DNA from 2 places in the Acidovorax sp. FG42 genome. Region 1 is predicted to be linked to the other one. Evidence: riboswitches for the same ligand, from Rfam matches in the RefSeq annotation. Region 1 holds a riboswitch; the other holds the start of a gene.

Region 1 (8,154 bases):
CCAGAATGCACTCGTGGGCCACATGGCCGTTTTCGCTCGCGTACAGCGTGGGGTAGTGGTCCTTGAGGCGTGCGCTGATGTAGTTGGCGCTCAGGATGGCGGTTTCGGTGGCCGCCTGCAGGCCTTCGGCGCCCATCATGCGGATGTACATCCAGCTTATGGGCAGCACGGCAGCGTTGCCCAGCGGGGCAGCGCTGACGGCGCCCACGCCGCCTGCCACGCCCGCTGTGGCATGGCCGGGCAGGAAGGGCACAAGGTCTTCCACCACGCAGACGGGGCCGACGCCGGGGCCGCCACCGCCGTGGGGGATGCAGAAGGTCTTGTGCAGGTTCAGGTGGCTCACGTCGCCGCCAAACTCGCCGGGGGCGGCCACACCGACCAGTGCGTTCATGTTGGCGCCGTCCACGTACACGCGGCCGCCGTGGCTGTGCACCAGGGCGCACAGCTCTTTCACGCTGGTCTCGAACACGCCGTGCGTGCTGGGGTAGGTGATCATCACGGCGGCCAGGTTGGCGCTGTGTTGTTCGCACTTGGCTTTCAGGTCCACCAGGTCCACGTTGCCATTGGCATCGCAGGCCGTCACCACCACCTGCATGCCCACCATCTGGGCGCTGGCGGGGTTGGTGCCGTGTGCGCTGCTGGGGATCAGGCAGATGTTGCGGTGGCCTTCGCCACGCGACTCGTGGTAGCCCTTGATGGCCAGCAGGCCAGCGTATTCGCCCTGCGAGCCCGCGTTGGGCTGCAGGCTGATGCCCGCGTAGCCCGTGGCCTGGCACAGCCAGGCGCGCAGCTGCTCGTCCAGCTCCTTGTAGCCCACCAGCTGGTCCGCGGGGGCGAACGGGTGCACGTTGGCGAACCCGGGCCAGGTGATGGGGATCATCTCGCTGGTGGCGTTGAGCTTCATGGTGCACGAGCCCAGCGGGATCATGCTGCGGTCCAGTGCAAGGTCCTTGTCGGACAGCTGGCGGATGTAGCGCAGCATGCCCGTCTCGCTGTGGTGGGTGTTGAACACCGGGTGCGTCAGGTAGCTGCTTGCGCGGCGCAGCTCGGTGGGGATCAGCGGCTCCACGCCCTTTTCAAACGCATCGAAGGTGGGCAGCGCCTGGCCGTCCTTGGCGAAGATCTTCCAGAGCAGCTCGATGTCGGCGCGTGTGGTGGTCTCGTCCAGCGAGATGCACAGGTACTCTTCAAAGTAAATTCGCAGATTGGCGCCCATCTGCACTGCGCGAGCAGCTATGGATTTGGTAGCGGCGCCGGTGTGCAGACTCAGCGTGTCGAAGGTCGCCTGCTCACGCACTGGGGCGCCCAGCTGCTTCAGGCCCTGGGCCAGGACGGCGGTATAGGCAGCCACGCGCTGTGCAATGCGCTTGAGGCCTTCGGGGCCGTGGTACACGGCGTACATGCTGGCGATCACGGCGGGCAGTACCTGGGCCGTGCAGATGTTGGAGGTGGCCTTTTCGCGGCGGATGTGCTGTTCGCGCGTTTGCAGGGCCAGGCGGTAGGCGGGCTTGCCATGCACGTCCACGCTCACGCCCACCAGGCGGCCAGGCATGCTGCGCTTGAATTCGTCGCGGCAGGCCATGTAGGCAGCGTGGGGGCCCCCGGCGCCCATGGGCATGCCAAAACGCTGGGTGGTGCCCACCACAATGTCGGCACCTTGTTCGCCGGGTGGCGTGATGAGGGTGAGCGCCAGCAGGTCGGCCGCCACGATGAAGGCAGCTTGCTTGGCATGGGCCTTTTCCACGTCGGCACGCAGGTCGTCAATGCGGCCGCTGGTGGCGGGGTATTGGGCCAGCACGGCAAAGTAGTCGCCGTCCAGCAGGGTGTTCCATTCTTCGGCCGAATTGGCCAGGCGCACTTCCAGGCCCAGGGGCTTGGCGCGGGTCTGGATGACTTCAATGGTCTGCGGGTGGGCGTCGCCCGCCACCACAAACACGTTGCTCTTGCTCTTGACCGAGCGCTTCGCCAGCGTCATGGCCTCGGCGGCGGCGGTGGCTTCGTCCAGCATGGATGCGTTGGCAATCGGCATGCCCGTCAGGTCGCACACCATGGTCTGGAAGTTGACCAGGGCCTCCATGCGGCCTTGGGAGATTTCGGCCTGGTAGGGCGTGTAGGCGGTGTACCAGGCGGGGTTCTCCAGAATGTTGCGCAGGATGACGCCGGGCGTGTGCGTGCCGTAGTAGCCCTGGCCGATGAAGCTCTTGAGCAGCTGGTTCTTGCCCGCGATGGCCTTGAGTTCTGCCAATGCGGCCGCTTCGGTGAGCGGCGCAGGCAGGTCCATGCCCCGGCTGCGTGCAATGGAGCGCGGCACGATGGATTCGATGAGCGCACGGCGCGAGGCCTCGCCGATCACCGACAGCATGTGCGCTTCGTCGGCCGCGTCGATGCCGATGTGGCGGGGCAGGAATTCGGTGGCGTTTTCAAGCGCGCCAAGGGGGGTGGCGGATTGCATCAGCATGGGGCAGTCTCGTAGGTCGCAGCGGGTTGGGGGCGGTGCCGGGAATAGAGCGCGCACGCGACAGGGCGGCGGGCCGGGCATGGCCCGGCGCCATGCCCTCTGAGTCAGCAGGGATCAGGCGTTCTTGGCGAACTCGGTGTAGGTAGCTTCGTCCAGCAGGGCGTCGAGTTGGCTCGCGTCGGCCAGCTTGACCTTGAAGAACCAGCCAGCGCCCAGCGGGTCGCTGTTGGCAAGGGATGGGTCGGCACGCAGGGCTTCGTTCACTTCGACCACTTCGCCAGAGACGGGCATGTACACATCGGCGGCGGCCTTCACGGACTCGACCACACCTGCCACTTCGCCCTGGGCAAAGCTCTTGCCCACTTCGGGCAGGTCTACAAACACCACGTCGCCCAGAGCGTCCTGCGCGTGGACGGTGATGCCCACCACCGAAGCGTTAGCGTCAGCGGCATTGATCCATTCGTGGTCTTTGGAGAATTTGATCGTCATGGGAAGCTCCTCAAGCAAAGGAAAAAAGTAAAGGAATCTGCAATGTAAGCGGGCGCAGCTTCTGCGCTTCGCTGATGAAATCAGCCGCGGTAGTAATTGGCCGGCACAAACGGCATGGCGCGCACTTCCATGGGCACCACCTTGCCGCGCACGATGGCGTTGACACGGGTGCCGATGGCGGCAAAAGCTGGCGTGACGTAGCCCATGGCCACAGGTTCGTTCACCGTGGGGCCCAGCAGGCCACTGGTGACTTCGCCGATCTTCTGGCCGTCCGTGCTCTGCAGTTCGGTATGCTCGCGCACCGGCACACGTTCCAGCGCGACCAGACCCACACGCTTGCGCGCCAGGGTGGCGGGGTTGTCGATCTGTGCAAGCACCTTGTCGGCACCGGGGAAGCCGCCTGCACGCGCGCCACCGGTGCGGCGCACCTTCTGGATGGCCCAGTTCAGCGCGGCTTCGGGGGGCGTGGTGGTGGTGTCGATGTCGTTGCCATACAGGCACAGCCCTGCTTCGAGGCGCAGCGAGTTGCGCGCGCCCAGGCCGATGGGTTTCACTTCGGGTTGGGCCAGCAGGGCGCGGGCGAGCGTCTCGGCCTGCGCAGCGGGCACCGAGATTTCAAAGCCGTCTTCGCCGGTGTAGCCGCTGCGGGTCACAAAGCAGTCGCAGCCAGCAATGTTGAATGCTCCACCGGTCATGAACACCAGCTTTTCCACTCCGGGCGCGAGGCGGGCGAGGGCGGTGACGGCCTGTGGGCCCTGCAGAGCGAGCAGGGCGTGGTCGGGCATGGGCACCACCTTGCAGCGCTGGCCGATGTGGGCCTGGATATGGGCAATGTCGCCCACCTTGCAGGCGCCGTTGACAATGACGAACAAGGTGGGCTCGCCATCCACCACGCCCTGGTTGAAGAACATCAGATCGTCAATGATCGTGCCTTCGTCGGTCAGCAGCAGACCGTAGCGCTGCTTGCCCACGGGCAGGTCGATCACATCCACGGGCATCAGGGTTTCAAACGCTGCGGCAGCATCGGCGCCAATGAGTTTGAGCTGGCCCATGTGCGACACGTCAAACAGGCCGGCGGCAGTGCGGGTGTGCACATGCTCGGCCATCAGGCCTGAGGGGTACTGCACGGGCATGGAATAGCCTGCAAAAGGCACCATGCGGGCGCCCAGCTCGATGTGCAGGGCGTTCAGAGGCGTGGTGAGCAGGGGGGCAGTGGCTGACATGGCGGAACTCCGGGGCAAATGGGGGCCGCAGCCAAATGGTGGCCACGGGATTTGCCCTGCTGTCCGCTTTACCTGAGAGATTCACCGCAGCGCCCTGGCTGGCCATACGGTTTGCTCCTTCGGTGGATGGCCTGCACACAGATTTTTACTGTGGGGCCATCTCTCTCCAGCAAGGGAACGCCCGCATCGCTGCGGGCGGTTGCCAGTCCTTTTGCCTGAGCGTTCGGCGGGTGCCTGCGCCTTCGGCGGTGCTGCGCGTCCTGGGGACAAGACGGAGCACTCTCTCCTGACCGGGCGATTCTAACTACTTTGCGTAGATCAGATCCCGAAGTGCCAACGAGATCGATGGCACGTAGGTGATGATCAAAAGGCACACCAGAATCACGCCGACGAACGGCAGCAGGTGCTTGATGATCCGGTCCAAGGAGATTCTGGCCACCGTACAGGCAGCAAACAGGTTCACTCCGAACGGGGGCGTGATCATGCCCAGCGCCAGGTTCACCACCATGATGAGGCCGAAGTGCACGGGGTCCACACCGAAGTGCATGGCCACAGGCGCGAGGATGGGGGCCAGCACGATGATCGCCGCGCTGGTCTCGATGAACATGCCGATCACAAACAGTGCCGCGTTCACGCCCAGCAGGAAGAGGGCTGGGGACTGCAGAACCGCCTCCAGCCAGCGGCCGATGGCATCGGGCACGCCCGCGCGCGTAATGAGGAATGCAAACAAGCCGGCGTTGGCAATGATGAACATGATCACCGCCGACGAGATGGCCGATTTGCGCAGGATGGCGAACAGGTCCTTGAGCTTGATCTCGCGGTAGATGACGATGCCCACCACCAACGCGTAAAACACGGCGACGGCTGATGCCTCTGTGGGGGTGAACACGCCGCCATAGATGCCGCCCAGGATGATCACCGGCATCAGCAGCGCCCAGCCCGCCTGCAGCGCGGCCTTGCCAAAGGGCATGCGCCCATCGCCGTCGTTTTTGCCCCAGCCCTTGTACTTGCAGTACAGCCAGACAAACAGCATCAATGCGGCGCTGATCAGCAGCCCGGGGCCGAAGCCGGCGATGAACAGCTCACCAATCGACACCTCGGCGCTCACGCCGTACAGGATCATCGGAATGGAGGGCGGGATGATCACGCCCAACTCGGCACTGGTAGCCTGCAGCGCGGCAGCGTAGCTGGTGGGGTAGCCATGCTTGATGAGTGCGGGAATCAGGATGGCGCCAATCGCAAACGTGGTGGCGACCGACGAGCCGGACACGGCCGCAAAGATCATGCAGGTCAGCACACAGGTCATGGGCAGGCCACCCTGCACGCCGCCGACTATGCTCTTGGCAAACTCCACCAAACGGCGCGAGATGCCTCCGGTCTCCATCAGGTTGCCCGCGAGGATGAAGAAGGGGATGGCTGCGAGCGGAAACTTGTTGATGGCCCCGAACATCTCCTTGACGGAGATGAGCATGTTCGCGTTGGAGGCCTGGATGCCCAGGATGGACGCCAAACCGATGGACACAGCCACCGAGACGGTGAGTGCAAAGCACAGCACCATCGTTGAAATCATGACCAAACTCATAGTTGGACCCCCACGCTCGGCATTGCATGTCCTTGCTGCCCCCCAAGGGGGCCGTTCACTGGCTTGAGGCGGCTCGGCGCGGCGTTCATTGAGCAGTCTCCAGTTCCATACGCAGGGGATCAATGAGGTTGCCAATGATGCCGACGATGCAAAAAAGCCCCCCCACCGGCATGGCGAGGTAGGCCCAGAACATGGACACGGACTCCAGCCCGGCCATGCTCTGCACCCCACCGCGCTGCGCGTAGTCCCAGCCGTACCAGATGATGATGCCGATGAGGGCCAGGGCCGCCAGTGCGACCACCCAGTCCAGCACCCGTTTGATGCGTGGCGGGCTCCAGCGGTACAGCACGTCCACGCTCACCATCGCGCCCTGGCGAAACGCGGCCGGGATGGCCAGGAACACCATCCAGATCAGGCTGAAGCGGATGAGCACTTCGGTCCATTCGGCGGGCTGCTCCAGCACAAAGCGCGTCACGATCTGGAACATGCCCAGGGCCGAGGCCAGGGTCAACATGGCGCAAGCGCCCAGCATGGCGATGAAGGTGGTCCATCGCTCAAAGGTAAGAAAAGCGTTTTTCATGGGGCGATGCCGACCATGGGCAGGTAGGAGGTGATCAGAACCAGCGATGGCTCAAGAATAAAAACGCCCGATAGCGCAATGGCTACGGGCGTTATTAGCTACAAAGGTAATAGCAAAGACCCAAATTACTTGACGTCGCGGATCTTGTCGATGGCAGCCTTGCCGAACTGCTTTTCAAACTCGGCGTTCACAGGGGCCAGAGCCGCCACAAACTTGGCCTTGTCCACATTGTCGATCACGGTCATGCCCTTGGCGCGCAGGTCAGCCACGCCCTTGGCGTCGTCTTCGTCCACACGTGCACGGTTGGCCTTGGTGCCTTCCTTGGCTGCGTCAATGAAGGCCTGCTTGTCGGCTGCCGAAAGCTTGTCGAAAGCTGCCTTGTTCATCACGAAGATGCAGGGCGAATACACATGGCCGGTGAGGGTGAGGTGCTTTTGCACTTGGTCGAATTTGGCCGAGATGATGACGGACAGCGGGTTCTCCTGGCCGTCCACCGTGCCCTGTTGCAGCGCCGTGAACACTTCAGGGAAGGCCATGGGCGTGGTGATGATGCCAAAGCCCTTGTACGCGGCAATGTGCACGGGGTTTTCCATGGTGCGCATCTTCAGGCCCTTCAGGTCACCGGGCTCCTTCACGTCGCGCTTGCTGTTGGTCATGTGGCGGAAGCCGTTCTCGGCCCAGGCCAGTGCCTTGAAACCCTTGGCGTCGAACTTTGACAGCAGGTCCTGGCCGATAGGACCGTCCAGCACCGCACGTGCATGGGCTTTGTCGCGGAACAGGAAGGGGACATCCAGGATCTTGGTCTCGGGCACAAAGTTGGGCACAGGGCCTGTGGAGCTGAAGGCCAGTTCCTGGGTGCCCAGTTGCACGGCTTCGATCGATTCGCGCTCGCCTCCCAAGGCGCCGTTGTAGAACGTCTGGATCTTGTAGCGGCCCCCCGTGCGTTTTTCGACCTCTTTGGCAAACGTGTCGATGGCTACACCCTGGTGGGAGTTCTGGGCCGTCGAGATGCTGATGCGCATGGTGGTCTGCGCAGCAGCGGTGGCCACAAAGCCGAGCGCGAGGCTCAGTCCAACGACGAGTTTGGTCAATTGCATGGTGTCTCCTGTTGATGTTGGGGCACGGGATTGGGGCACTTGGGCTCCTGGCAGAGCCGCCCCTGGCCTTGGTCAAATTATGGCGGTGCAGCATGGCCGCAGGCATCCGGGTTTGTGCTGGTAAGCGTGCTTATCAACTGGGTCACCCGGCGTTTGCAGTTGCATTGGCGACACCTCCTTGGAGCGGAGCGGTTGAGGCCCGTACGTAGTCCGCACGCCACCGACGGATGCAAGCGGCTATTCACTATTCAGTGTGTGGAGGCATCTGGAATGCCAAGGGCCCCGTGCTGGCGGTAACCAGCCGGGGCCTTGTCAATTTGTGCGCTCCGGTAAGAGCGCCTTGATGGAAGAAGTATGCGCCGGGTGCTGCAGATGAATTTGCTGAATTTGGCGCATTCTGTTGAACATGCAGAATAATTTTCTGCATCTGAATGATTTGCTGAATAATCAGGCCGATGGATCGACTGGATAGAAAAATTCTCGCTGTCTTGCAGGCCAACGCTCGCGCCAGCCTGCAAGAAATAGGGCAGACCGTGGGCCTGAGCCCGTCGCCCTGCTGGGGGCGCATCAAAAAGATGGAAGAGGCGGGTGTCATCCAGGGCTACACGGTGCGCATCAATCCTCAGTCCCTTGACCTGGCCGACACGGTACTGGTGCAGGTCACCCTCGACAGCCATTCGGACAACACACTCGAAAAGTTTGGCGAGACACTGGCCAGCATTCCC
Region 2 (8,154 bases), on a different contig from region 1:
ACAGGCTGGCCCGCCGCCTTCGACAAGCCCGACTCGGCCGAGGTGCGCAGGATGGAGTGCGCGGCCTTGCGGGCCGTGGGCTCCACGACCACGATCGCCGTCAACTGGGCCAGCGCGGTGCTGCAACCCAGCCCCCAGAGCAGGAGCAGCCCGAGTGGTCGCCAGGATCGTTTTCTGATGATGTTCATAGCGCTTTTCCTCTCCCCTACAACAAAGCGCGAATATGCCCACGGCCTCCGCACCTGCGTACGAATGTTTCCGATGTTTTGTTTTTGTTACTTCTGCTAACGATGCCGCACGTGCGATGCAAGGGGCTGCCGCACAGAATGCGGGCTGGCCCGATGCCCTGCGCTTGCGAGGGGAATCGGGGGCGAAAGGTTTTTTTCACCCCACTCTTTGGAGACGTTCGCATGAAAGATTCGATGACCCTGCCGCGCCGCCACATGCTGGTCGGAAGTGCTGCCGCCTTGAGCGCGCTGGGCCTGGCCGGATGGACGGGCAGTGCGCGCGCCCAGCAGGCCGCCGCCCCCGCAGCCAAGCCGCTGCCTGCCTATGCAGGGTGGAAGTCGCCGGATGCGCTGATCGTGCACAGCAGCAGCACCCTGGAAACGCGGCGCTCCGCGTTTGGCACCAGCGTCATCACGCCGTCCAACCAGCTGTACGTGCGCAACAACCTGCCCGCGCCTGACGCGGCCATCCTGGACAACCGCGACGCGTGGACGGTGTCCATCGAAGGGGTCAAAAGCCCGCGCAGCCTGACCCTGGCCGAGCTCAAGACGCTGGGCGTGGAAACCGTGGCCACCGTGTTGCAGTGCTCGGGCAACGGCCGGGGCTTTTTCCCCAGCAAGCCCAGCGGCACGCCCTGGTCGGTAGGCGCCGCGGGCTGCGTGGTCTGGAGTGGCGTGCCGCTGCGCAACGTGGTGGCGGCCCTGGGCGGGCTGGCCGACGGCGCGGCCTACCTGACCGGTACGGGCGGCGAGAAGCTGCCCGAGGGGGTGGACCCGCTGTCGGTGCTGGTGGAGCGCTCGGTGCCCGTGAAGGCGATGGACGATGCGCTGCTGGCCTGGGAGATGAATGGCGAGCCGCTGTCACTGGCGCATGGCGGCCCGCTGCGGCTGGTGGTGCCCGGCTATCAGGGCGTGAACAACATCAAGTACGTCAAGCGCGTGGCCTTCGGCAGCGCGCAGTCGCAGGCGCGCATCATGTCGCACGGCTACCGCATGTCACCACCCGGCTCCAAGGCCAGCCCTGACCAGCCTTCGGTGTGGGAGATGGGCGTGAAGTCCTGGATCAACGGCCCCTTGACCGACAAGGGCCCCCTCAAGCCCGGCCAGGTGCAGGTGCATGGCGTGGCCTTTGGCGGCACGCGCGGCATCAAGGGCGTGGAGGTGTCGGCCGACGGCGGCAAGACCTGGCAGGCGGCCAAGCTCATCGGCCCGGACCTGGGCCCTTTTGCCTGGCGGCAGTTTGCACTGCCCGTGCGGCTGGAGGCGGGCACCCATGTGCTGGCCAGCCGCGCCACCGACACGGCGGGCAATGTGCAGGCCGAGCAGCGCGAGGAAAACCTGGGTGGCTACAACAACGCCAGCTGGCGCGACCACGCTGTCACCGTGACCGTGGCCTGAGATGGGTGGGAGCAACGGAGCGCGCCGCCTTGCAGCGGCGCTGTGGGCCGCTGGCGCCTGTACGTCGGCTGCGGCCGCCGATCCCGCCGAACTGGCGCGCGGCAAGGAACTGTTCACCAAGATCCAGCCCGCCTGTGCCGTGTGCCACACGCTGCAGGCTGCCGGTGCCGAGGGCCAGGTCGGCCCGGTGCTGGATGAGCTGAAACCCGACGCGGGCCGCGTGTTGCGCGCGCTCAAGGCAGGCATCGGCGTGATGCCGTCTTATGCCGAACGCATGAGCGAAAAGGACATGTTGGCCGTGGCGCAGTTTGTGGCGCACGCCACAGGCGCGGCCAAGTAGGCGCAGCTTTTCGCACCGGTTGCAGCGTGGCCTCGCTGCAACCGCCTGCAACCGCGCGCTGCCTCAGGCCGCTGTGCGCGACGGCACCAGCGCCGCCCCGGCTGCGCGCCCTTGCAGCCCCTGGAACGCAAACTCCACCTCGGGCACGCGGCCACTCACGATGTCGGCCAGCGCCTTGCCCGAGCCGCAGGCGTGCGTCCAGCCCAGCGTGCCGTGGCCGGTGTTGAGGAACAAATTGCCCACTTTGGTCTTGCCGATCAGCGGCACGTTGCTGGGCGTGGCGGGGCGCAGGCCGCTCCAGAACTGCGCCTGGGTGGTGTCGCCCGCGTCGGGGAAGAGCTGCTCCACTCGCCGCACGATGGCCTCGCAGCGCACCTGGTTCAAGTGGCGGTCATAGCCATTCAATTCCGCCGTGCCCGCAATGCGCAGGCGGTCGCCCCGCTCGCTGGTGTAGCGCGAGAACACGAGCTTGAACTCGTCGTCCGTCAGGCTCACCTGGTGCGCCTTGGCCGCGTCCTTGACCGGCATGGTCACCGAGTAGCCTTTGGCCGGGTAGATGGGCAGCGGGATGCCCAGCGGCTGCGCCAGCAGCGGGCTGAACGAGCCCATGGCCAGCACAAACGCATCGCCGCGCACGCGCTCGAAGCGGCCTTCGGCATTGGTCACTTCCACATGGTCAATGCGGCCACCCACCTCGCGCAGCGCAGTGATGTGGTGGCCCATGCGGAACTGCACGCCCGCCGCCTCGCACAGCTTGGCCAGCTCGCGCGTGAACTGGTTGGCGTCGCCGGATTCATCTTCGGCCGTGAAGGTGGCGCCCGCCAGCTGCGGGCGGATGTGGGCCAGGGCAGGCTCGATGCGCACGGCCTCGTCAGCACTGATCACCTGGCGCTCGCAGCCCAGCGCACGCATCTGCTCGGCCGGGGCCAGCGCGCCGTCAAACTCCTTTTGGTTGGTATAGAAGTGCAGGATGCCCTGCGTGCGCTGGTCGTACTGGAGGCCAGTGGCCGCGCGCAGCTGCTGCAGCGTGTCGCGGCTGTAGGTGCCCAGGCGCACGATCTGCTCGATGTTGTGGCGCGTGCGTGCGGGCGTGCAGTTGCGCAGGAAGGACAGGCCCCACAGCCACTGGCGCATGTCGGCGCGCAAGCGGAAGAGCAGGGGCGCATCTTCCTTGCCCAGCCATTGCAGCACCTTGAGCGGCGCACTGGGGTTGGCCCAGGGCTCGGCATGGCTCACCGAAATCTGGCCGCCGTTGGCAAAGCTGGTTTCGGCGCCGGGCGTGCCCTGGCGGTCGATGACGGTCACCTCGTGACCGAGTTGCGAGAGGAAATAAGCCGAAGTCACGCCGAGCAAGCCGGCGCCCAAAACGATCACGCGCATGATTTTCAAAGCCTTTCTGGGCTCTGGCGCTAGAACAATATGCGCTGGCAGCTATGAATTCAATAGCGTGCAGCTGGCGCATGAATGCCCTAGCTGCCGCTCCCCCTGTCCTTGGTACCTGAGAGATTCACCGCCACCCACCCGGGCTGCGGCTTGCTCCTTCGGTGCGCTTCGCGTTGCGCGAGGCGGCTCTCCAGACGGCTTTGATGAATGGTGCAGTACGGGACCTGAGCGTGTATGGGAGTTTGCGCCTTCGGTGCAGCGGTGGCCTGTGCCTGCCGTGCTCTCCTGCGAGGCCGATTCTAGGGGGCAAGCCTGTGCGCCGGATCAACTCCGGTGGCTAATGGGGCGCAATCGTTGCTGATGCAGCGGGGCGGGGCCGATGGGGGAAGGTGCCGATAATCCCGCCGACCCCTTGCACCACGGAGAGTTTTTGCCATGTCCCCCACCGCTTTGGACCCTGCCGCCAGCGCCGCCGTCATCACCCAGGCCCGGGAAGGGCGCACGCCCCGCCCGTTGGACTTTCCCGCAGGGCTGCGCCCGCGCGATGCCACCGAGGCCTATGCCGTGCAAGACGCGGTGGTGCGTGCACGCGGGCACATCGCTGGCTGGAAGGTCGGGGCTGCGTCGCCCCAGGCGCAACCGGCACGCGCTGCACTCACCCGCGATTCGGTGTGGGTGGCTGCAGCGGGCGAGCCCGTGTTGCTGGCTGCATCTGGTTTTGCCGTGATGGGGGTGGAGGCGGAATGGGTCTACGAACTGGGGGCCGACCTGCCCGCCCGCGCCACCCCCTACAGCGCCGCCGAAGTGCTGACCGCCGTGGCGTCGGTGCGGGCCGCCATCGAGGTGTGCGACACGCGCTTTGCTGCCTGGGCGCAGCAGGGCGAGTGGAGCCGCCTGGCCGACCAGGCATGCCACGGAGCGCTGATTGTGGGGACTGGCACCGACGAAGTGGCCACCGCACAGCCCCTGGCGCAAGCGGTGACTTTGTCGGTGAACGGGGCCGTGGCCGTGCAACATGCCACCTGGGGCAACCCGGCGGGCGACCCGCTGCGCATGCTGGTGTGGCTGGCCAACGAAGGCGCGCGCAGCCTGGGTGGACTGCGCGCGGGGCACTGGGTCACCACCGGGTCATGCACCGGCACCGTGCTGGTGGCGCCGGGGGCTGAGGTGGTGGCCGACTTTCCCGGGCTGGGGCAGGCGGTGTTGCACCTGCCATAAAGGCACAGGGCCTGGCGCCCTGGCTAGCCAGCGGAGCGTCGATCAACGATCAGTTGCGGCGCGGGTTGTCCGGCTGGTGGTCGCGGCGGTTGGGCACGCCGTCGCCGTCACGGTCGCGGTCATTGCGGTTGGCAATGCCGTCGCCATCGCGGTCCCAGCCGCCCCGGTGCAGCTCCCAGCGCCCGTCGCGCTGCTCCCACTGGGGGGTGCGATAGCGGTAGCCTGGCCGCACCTTTTCAAAGTGGCCTGCCACCCACACGTGGCGGTGACCCCGCCAGTCCCAGTAGCCAGGCACCCACACCTGTCCCTTGCGGGCGTGCGGAACGGCTTCGCGGCGGGGTGGCGGGGGTGCCGGGATGACGATGCCCTGCTGTGGGCCCGACTGCACGATCACAGTGGCTTGCGTGGCGGCCTGGGCCGGTGTGATGGCCCCTGTCAGCGCCGTCAGCGCCGTCAGCGCTGTCACGGACAGGGCCGCTGCAGTGAAGGTGTTGCGCAAGAAAGTGGCGTGGGTCATGGTGAACTCCTTGTCGTGTCTGGCCGACCGCAGGCACTGCCTGCGTCGGGCCGGGTGTTGCGTCTGTGGCCTCATCGTGGCCGGTGGGTGGTGGCGCGTCTGTCAGTCGGACTGCCCATTGCCTGTCGGCGCGCGCAGCGGTCCCACCGGGGTGGATCAGCGGCGGTAGGGGTTGTCCGGGCGCTGGTCGTAGCGGTTGGGCACGCCGTCTCCGTCACGGTCCCGGTCGCGGCGGTTGGGGATGCCATCGCCATCACGGTCCCAGCCGCCGGGCTGCATGTTCCAGCGGCCGCCGTGTTCCACCCAGCGGGGCTCGCGGTAGTGGTAGCCGGGGCGGGCCTTCACCCAGTAGCCCTGCATCCACACATGGCGGTGGCCACGCCATTCCCAGTGGCCGGGCACCCACACCATGCCGCGGCGCGGGTGCGGCGCCACCTCGTAGCGGGGTGGGGGCGGCGCCTGGTACTGCACGCGCACTGGGGCGGGTTGCTGGTAGACAGGCGTACCTGCCTGGATGACAACGGTGGCGCTGGTCTGCGCCTGCGCCGCGCTCGCGGCGCCCAGCGACAGCAGGGCGATGGACACAGCGGCAAGTGCTTTGCGGGCCATAAGGTTCTCCTCAGATGTGATTCCTTGCGGAACCGGAGACTTCATGGTGCGCACGCTGCGTCAAGCCGGTGTAGTCCCATTGCGAAGCTTTGTGAAGTTGTGTTGCCGACTTCGGAGGCAAACGGTTGCCGTGTGATTTTTGTCACGCCTGCTCAGGCATCCGGCGTCGGCGTCTCCCATCCATCCGCCCGCGATGGCTTGCTTCAGCGCCACCACACCAGCGTCGCAATCACCAGCAACGCGCACCACGCCGGGTGTCTGCCATGCGTGGCAAAGAACACGAGCATGCCACTGGCCAGGGTGGCAATGCCCACGGCGTCGGCGGCCCAGGCGCCCAGGGCCGCGTCCCAAGGTGCGGTACCCAGGCGCCAGAGCAGGGCGCTCAGTGCCCAGCACAGTACCGAGGCCACATGCCAGGTGCCCCACAGAATGCGCAGGTGCGGGGCGTGCAGCAACTGCTGCGCCGTGCCAACCTCCGCGCGCCCCGCCGTCTGGCGGCCCTGCGTACGCAGCCTGCGAAACAGTAGAAGCTCTCCCAGCACCGAGTGCGCCACACCCACCAGGGCCAGCCCGGCTGCCGCCAGGGTCAACGCGGTGTTCGCGGTGTTTGTCATGGGTGAACGGCCAGCGCCTTGTGGGCGCGGGTGTGCACCCGGGCACCCAGCCGCGTCAGCAGGTGCATCAGCCCCATCCACATGCGTTCGAACGCGGGCATCTCGCCGGGGATCTGGGCGAGGTGCTGGCCCAGCACGCGCTGGTGCTGGCTGGGGGTGATGGGCGGCGGTGTTTTGGTGCCAAAGTCAAACACCGGCTGGGTGAAGGGCTCGATCTGCCAGGCCTGCATCTCGGCCAGCGCGGGGGCGAGTTCAGTGGTGTAGGCCTGCACGGTCAAGTCCTTGCGCAAGAGCCCCAGCGCCTGGTAGGCCTGCAGCACCTGTGCGTTGCGCGTGGGGTCGGTAGGGGCGCGCAGCAGGGCAGACCATGCCTGCACCACCTGCGCACGGAATGCGCTGGGCAGGGCGCGCGTGCAGCCAAAGTCCAGCACACCCACCGTGCCATCGGGCGCGAACAGAAAGTTGCCCGGGTGCGGGTCGGCATGTACCTGCCCCAGCACAAAGATGCAGTGCATGAACCAGTCCCACAGGTGCTGCCCGGCCTGGTCGCGCAGTGCCTGCGGTGGCTGTGTGGCCAGCCAGGCTTGCAACGGCAGCCCGGGCACAAACTGCTGCGTGAGCACCTGGCCGCGCGTGTGCGAGAGGATGGGCTGCGCCATCACCACGCCCGGCTGCGCGGCATGCTGGGCAAACCATTGCAGCTGTTCGGCCTCCTGCAGGTAGTCCACCTCGCGCAGCAGGGTGGCCTCGATCTCGGTCATCACGCTGTCCAGCACGGCATCGGTGGGCAGCGGCATGTCGGTGTGGGCCAGTGCGCGCAGCGCGGCGCGCATCAGCTGCATGTCGCTGGCAATGGTGGCGGCAATGCCGGGGTATTGCACCTTCACGGCCACCGTGCCGTGGCCAGCAAGTTGCGCGCGGTGCACCTGTCCCAGGCTGGCGGCGGCAAACGCGGTGGGCTCGAACTGCTCGAACAGCGCCTCGGGCTCTTGTCCGAAGGCCTGGCGGAACACGCGTCCCACCAGCGCGCGGTTGAGCGGCGGGGCCTGGTGGTGGGCGCGTGCCAGTTCGCTGCGCACGCCGTCGGGCAGCAGGCCCGGGTGCATGCTGAGCAACTGCGACACCTTGAGCGCCGAGCCCCGCAGCTGTCCCAGCGCGCCAAACAAAATGCGGCCCAGCGCGGCCTCGTGCTCGGCCTGTGCCTGGGCCGAGCGCTTGCGCGTGCGGTGTCCCAGCTCCGCCATGCCGATGCGCGCGGCCGCGAGCCCCGTGATGGCGCTGCGCGCCAGCTTGCCGGTGCGGGGTGCGTTTGCGTCAGTTTGGGCCATGGTCTGCCAGGCGCTGCGCCGTGCAGCGTGCAATCACGCGGTGGATCGGCGTGATCACCGCCATGTACGCATGGCCCAGCGTGTTGTGGATGTGCACCACGGTGCTCAGCACCACGCGGGGCGCGGTGCCGGGGGCGGCGGGCTGTTTGCAGATGGACACCTGCACGTCCAGGTGCTTGTCGTCCTGGCCCATCACCACCTCGGTGTCGCTCAGGTGCCGGATGCGGAAGATGCCGACACGGTCGCCCACGCGGTAACTGCGCGCGTCGCGCAGGGATCGGCCACTCGCGGGCGGGTGGCCGTCGTCCAGCTGGCCCAGGTCCTTCAGGCCCACCAGGCGCACGGCCTTGTTGCGTACGAACATGAGGGCGCGCGTCCATGCCGGGGTGCGGGCCGCCACATCCAGCCACGACTGCAGGGCCGAGCGCGCGGGGTGCCGGTCGGCCACCTCGTAGGCATCAAAAAAATCGGCCCCCGGCAGCGTGGCGTGGATGGCCGTGCCGGATGGCACCTGGGTAGC

What was found. Region 1 has a riboswitch for glycine ahead of gcvT (glycine cleavage system aminomethyltransferase GcvT). Riboswitches for the same ligand answer to the same signal wherever they lie in the genome.
Region 2: linked by a shared signal. The riboswitch ahead of ACODSM_RS06470 (D-amino acid dehydrogenase) and the one ahead of gcvT (glycine cleavage system aminomethyltransferase GcvT) in region 1 are both predicted to bind glycine.

What each region holds. Positions count from the first base shown of each region.
Region 1 is NZ_JBMDJM010000023.1:54,890-63,043, forward strand. Features, by position in the region: gene gcvP (aminomethyl-transferring glycine dehydrogenase) at 1-2,458, opposite strand, end outside; gene gcvH (glycine cleavage system protein GcvH) at 2,573-2,947, opposite strand; gene gcvT (glycine cleavage system aminomethyltransferase GcvT) at 3,028-4,170, opposite strand; glycine riboswitch at 4,220-4,350, opposite strand; glycine riboswitch at 4,364-4,469, opposite strand; gene ACODSM_RS20435 (TRAP transporter large permease) at 4,475-5,752, opposite strand; gene ACODSM_RS20440 (TRAP transporter small permease) at 5,838-6,332, opposite strand; gene ACODSM_RS20445 (TRAP transporter substrate-binding protein) at 6,458-7,429, opposite strand; gene ACODSM_RS20450 (Lrp/AsnC family transcriptional regulator) at 7,885-8,154, shown strand, end outside.
Region 2 is NZ_JBMDJM010000004.1:124,796-132,949, forward strand. Features, by position in the region: gene ACODSM_RS06455 (rhodanese-like domain-containing protein) at 1-188, opposite strand, end outside; gene sorT (SorT family sulfite dehydrogenase catalytic subunit) at 411-1,625, shown strand; gene sorU (SorU family sulfite dehydrogenase c-type cytochrome subunit) at 1,627-1,965, shown strand; gene ACODSM_RS06470 (D-amino acid dehydrogenase) at 2,029-3,345, opposite strand; glycine riboswitch at 3,441-3,552, opposite strand; gene ACODSM_RS06475 (2-keto-4-pentenoate hydratase) at 3,784-4,566, shown strand; gene ACODSM_RS06480 (YXWGXW repeat-containing protein) at 4,616-5,083, opposite strand; gene ACODSM_RS06485 (YXWGXW repeat-containing protein) at 5,240-5,692, opposite strand; gene ACODSM_RS06490 (hypothetical protein) at 5,896-6,306, opposite strand; gene ACODSM_RS06495 (ABC1 kinase family protein) at 6,303-7,634, opposite strand; gene ACODSM_RS06500 (DUF2867 domain-containing protein) at 7,621-8,154, opposite strand, start outside.